DNA from 2 places in the Shewanella sp. 553 genome. Region 2 is predicted to be linked to the other one. Evidence: predicted binding sites of a transcription regulator. Region 2 holds the regulator's gene; the other holds the start of a gene.
The links. Region 2 encodes ArgR, which controls arginine synthesis, uptake and breakdown. Its sites were predicted from a motif close to ANTGAATANNTATTCANT; they were not measured.
Positions count from the first base shown of each region.

Region 1: a site for ArgR is predicted at 1,413-1,430, ahead of argA (amino-acid N-acetyltransferase). Genes of this name have one in related genera too.

Region 1 is NZ_CM181701.1:3,587,887-3,590,300, forward strand. It holds gene argA (amino-acid N-acetyltransferase) at 26-1,345, opposite strand; gene rpmG (50S ribosomal protein L33) at 1,725-1,898, opposite strand; gene rpmB (50S ribosomal protein L28) at 1,905-2,141, opposite strand; gene radC (RadC family protein) at 2,265-2,414, opposite strand, start outside.
Region 2 is NZ_CM181701.1:770,071-772,484, reverse strand. It holds gene mdh (malate dehydrogenase) at 1-532, opposite strand, end outside; gene argR (transcriptional regulator ArgR) at 909-1,379, shown strand; gene AC5YBZ_RS03485 (Dyp-type peroxidase) at 1,881-2,414, opposite strand, start outside.

The sequences.
Region 1 (2,414 bases), 1.2 Mb from region 2:
CGTGGTTTTTTTGTGGATATACTGACTATAAATCGAGTGCCAATATCTTAGACTTACGTTGATAATTATACAGTTGCTTCTTCTTATTGGGCAGCGCATCGACCTCGACAATCTCGAAACCATGCTCTAAAAACCAATGAATGCTGCGAGTCGTCAAAGCAAACAAACGAGAATAACCGCGAACCTTAGCCTGACCAATAATATTTTTTAGCAGTACGCTCCCCCTGTCGGCATCACGATAGTCAGGATGCACCACCAAACACGCAAATTCTCCGGCATTATCTTCCTCAAACGGGTACAGCGCGGCGCAACCAATCACTAAGCCGTCACGCTCAATCAGCATAAACTGCTCAATCTCCATCTCAAGCTGTTCACGGGAGCGACGCACTAAAATACCGCTTTGCTCCAGTGGGCGGATTAAATCTAGCACCCCACCAATATCAGAGATCGTCGCTCTACGTAAACGCTCTGCACTCTCTGTCACGATTTGCGTGCCGATGCCATCGCGTGAAAACAACTCCTGCAACAGTGCGCCATCATCGAGATAACTGACAAAGTGACAACGGGCTACTCCGTTACGACAGGCATCAATACTCGCCTGTAAAAAAGCCCGAGTGGCCACACACCAATCATCGTTTTCGCTCTGCTCAGATAAGATGCGCTGTGCATCGGTTGGCATTAACTCCGCCAGCACTTCGCCATCACTATCTAAGATGCCTTTTTCGGCGCTAAAACCAATCATCTTATCGGCTTTGAGCTTCACGGCAATTTGGGTGGCAACCTCTTCGGCGGTGAGGTTAAAACTCTCACCCGTCACCGATGCTGCCACAGGGCCTAATAAGACGATGCCATGGTTGTCTAATTGACGCCGTAGGCCCTGAACATCAATCCTTCTCACTTTGCCACTTAGGCAGTAATCGACACCGTTATCGACGCCCAGCGGCTGAGCAATAACAAAATTACCGCTAACCACGTTAATCTGCGCACCTTGCATAGGGGTATTACTTAAACTCATCGACAGCCGCGCGGTAATATCGAGCTGCAAACCACCGACCACCTGTTTAATCACTTTAAACGAGTCTTCATCGGTAATACGTACCCCGTTATAGTATTCGGGCATCAACTGCTGTTGCTTTAAGGCGGCATCAATTTGTGGTCGCGCGCCATGCACCAACACGATCTTGATCCCAAGACTATGCAGTAACGCGATATCATTGATGATGGAGCGAAATTGGTTTTGCGCCAATGCTTCTCCACCCAACATCACCACAAATGTTTTGCCCCTATGTGCATTGACATAAGATGCAGAATGACGAAATCCATCGACCAGTTCAGTAGTGCGCACGTATGACCTCTAAATAACAATAAATGGGTAAGCAATCTTGACCACATTAGAATAACAACCCGATAATATTGCATTTAAATTCACTTTAAAAGCATTTGTTTTCATTTTATACAATTAGCTCATCTCCCCCCCTTTAAGTAGATAGTAGACTCATTGTTGAACTGCTCAATGGAATAGCAAAAATATATAAGCATTGGAGTCAGACTATCAATAAGGTGAGGTAAAGCTTAAGCGAATCGATGAATTTGAAGATGATGTTGGGGAGTTTTGTATGCAGGGAGAGCTAAACAACGACAGTGGCGAGTCGGGATACTGGAAGGTAAAAGGGCAAAAAAAAGCCCCTACAAGTAGGGGCTTTTCAAAAAAACGTTATCAAGAGTTACTTGATTTTCGCTTCTTTATACATAACGTGCTGGCGAATAACTGGATCAAATTTCTTGATTTCCATTTTTTCTGGCATGTTACGTTTGTTTTTCTCAGTCGTGTAGAAATGACCAGTTTTAGCGCTAGAAACTAGCTTGATCTTCTCACGGTTACCTTTAGCTTTAGCCATGGTTTATTACACCTTCTCGCCGCGGGCACGAAGTTCTTTAACAACAACTTCGATACCTTTCTTATCGATAATACGCATACCTTTAGTAGATACACGTAGTTGAACGAAACGCTTTTCGTCTTCTAACCAGAAACGATGGTTCTGTAGGTTAGGTAAAAAACGACGACGAGTCGCGTTCTTAGCGTGCGAACGGTTGTTACCAACCATCGGCTTCTTGCCAGTAACTTGGCATACTCTTGACATGTCAATCTTCTCCAAAAACAATTTAACGCTCGAGCATTAATGTACCTCGAATATGGCCGTCGCCCGAGGCACACAAAGAGGGCGCATTTTATACAGCATCTAAAATCAAAGATCAAGGGATATTCAATCTATCCATCCCCTCTCTGCGAACGACACTATCTCATGATCGCCTATAACCATATGGTCTAACAGCGAAACATCGATAGTTGCTAGCGCGTATTTCAATCGCTCAGTAATTCGCCGATCGGCATGACTTGGTTCCGCAACCCCCGA
Region 2 (2,414 bases):
TGTGGCCACCAATGACATTGACTTTAACATCAGCCACATCTAACCCTTTGGCTTCGGCCACGAAGGTTTCAGAGCGAATAACATCAAGGGTAGTGACACCAAATAAACGGTTTTTATCATAAACGCCTGCAGCCTTTAGTACCTCAGCAGCGATAGCGACGGTGGTGTTAACAGGATTGGTAATAATACCGATAAGCGCTTTAGGACAAGTTGCTGCACACTTTTCAACAAGGTTTCTAACGATCCCTGCATTGATGTTAAATAGATCTGAGCGATCCATACCAGGCTTACGCGCAACACCTGCAGAAATTAGCACCACATCAGCACCTTCTAGTGCTGGTGTTGGGTCTTCGCCCGCGAACCCTTTGACTTCAACCGCTGTAGGGATGTGGCTTAAGTCAACCGCAACACCAGGGGTCACTGGCGCGATATCGTAAAGGGATAATTTAGAGCCGGCAGGCAATTGAGTTTTAAGTAGTAGAGCAAGAGCCTGGCCAATACCACCAGCGGCACCAAGTACAGCAACTTTCATAGTTATCTCCGTTAATTCTTGGTTATTATGTGACATAGATCTAAATTTACAGATGGCGCAACATTACTTCAATCACACCAATAATTCAATTATCCCTTAGTCGTGTAGCAAGATATTTTATAAATAGCCGAGGTAAAGTGCATGTATTAACGATTACTCAATGGCTTTTTGTAGCGAAAATAAATCCACATTCGAACCATTCCAATGTAAAATAACCCTATTAAATGAGGCAGGTATCCGCTAATCATTATGCAACATCGACAACAGAGCACAAAGTGACAAGTGAATTTTTATTCACAACGACCGAATAATGCTTGACTTACTTTGCATAGCTATTCACAATGAGTCAATTTCACGGATAATGAATGCGAAAGCTATGCAAGCTAATAAAAACCAAGAAGAACTCGTCAAAACCTTTAAGGCAATTTTAAAAGAGGAGCGCTTTGGATCTCAGAGTGAAATCGTCACCGCACTTCAAGCTGAAGGTTATAACAATATTAACCAATCGAAAGTCTCGCGCATGCTCAGTAAGTTCGGCGCTGTGCGTACACGCAACGCCAAACAAGAGATGGTTTACTGCCTCCCCGCAGAGCTAGGGGTTCCGACGGCTGGCAGCCCACTGAAAAACCTTGTACTGGATGTAGACCATAATCAATCTATGATTGTGGTAAGAACCAGCCCAGGAGCAGCACAGTTAATCGCTAGACTGCTGGATTCTATAGGTAAGCCTGAAGGTATATTGGGAACGATTGCTGGTGATGACACGATTTTCATCTGCCCATCGAATATTCAAGAAGTGGATAAAACATTAAACACAGTAAAGTCATTATTTAACTATGCAGATTAATTGACGGCGGTCTGCTATCTCGCATGTTGTATTATTAATCGTATTGTCACTTATCCAATCTCGAAAGAGTCACTTTTCGAGATATTAAATATTCAAAAAACTGATACTAGTGAGTTAACAGCCATCAGCTCGGCTTAGCAGATAAGAGACGCCAATGGCGTCTTTTTTATCGCGTTGCTATCACGCTTATTCAGCCATTAACAACTGCTTCGCCATGGTAAGCATTACTTAAAGCCCTAAGCCTAGATATAAAAATGCCGATAAGAGAAACTTATCGGCATTTAATCAGCATGCAAGATGTTATCGCTTTTTACGCTTGTCCAGCTTAGAAAACAGGCCAACTAGAGCCTATTCTAGCCGAGTCGAATTTTATTGCAGTCAGCTTTGTATGACTACTGGTTTGGCGCACAATTTTGCATCACTACATCAATACACAAGCTGCATTGACATACTTGGTCACGGTGGTTAATCAGCAGCCCATTGGCACTACACTTACGCAATTCACTCACCGTTTTCGGCGGCAGCCAGTTGCATAAAATCCAGCGAAGGCGCAAAAAAAGCCGAGCCTGTTAGTGCTTGAGTAAAGTGCATTAAGTGATCATGATTACCCGCTCCGTCACCGTGGATCATACTCTGGAGCATTTTTTCAAAATTCTCCGAATTACGGCACAGCGCGATAAACATCAATCCCTGCTCTTTCATTGAGCCATAAGGCATACTCTGCCTTAAGATCTCCATCGAACGTCCTTGGCTATCTTTCAGATTAACCCGCTTAGTATGGCTAGTGAGTGGTTTGTCCTGCGAAGCATATTCGATATTATCAATCTTAGTTCTGCCGATGATATCTTCTTGCTTTTTCTGAGGAAGTCGGTTCCATTTGCTTAAGTTGTGCGCGTACTTTTGTACATGCACATAACTGCCAGAACGAAATGTGGCGTCTTCATCGCCCACTAACGCCACATCTTGGCGATGACGCCCTTTGGGGTTTTCAGTGCCATCGACAAAACCGGTAAGGTCCCGCGTATCCATAAACTG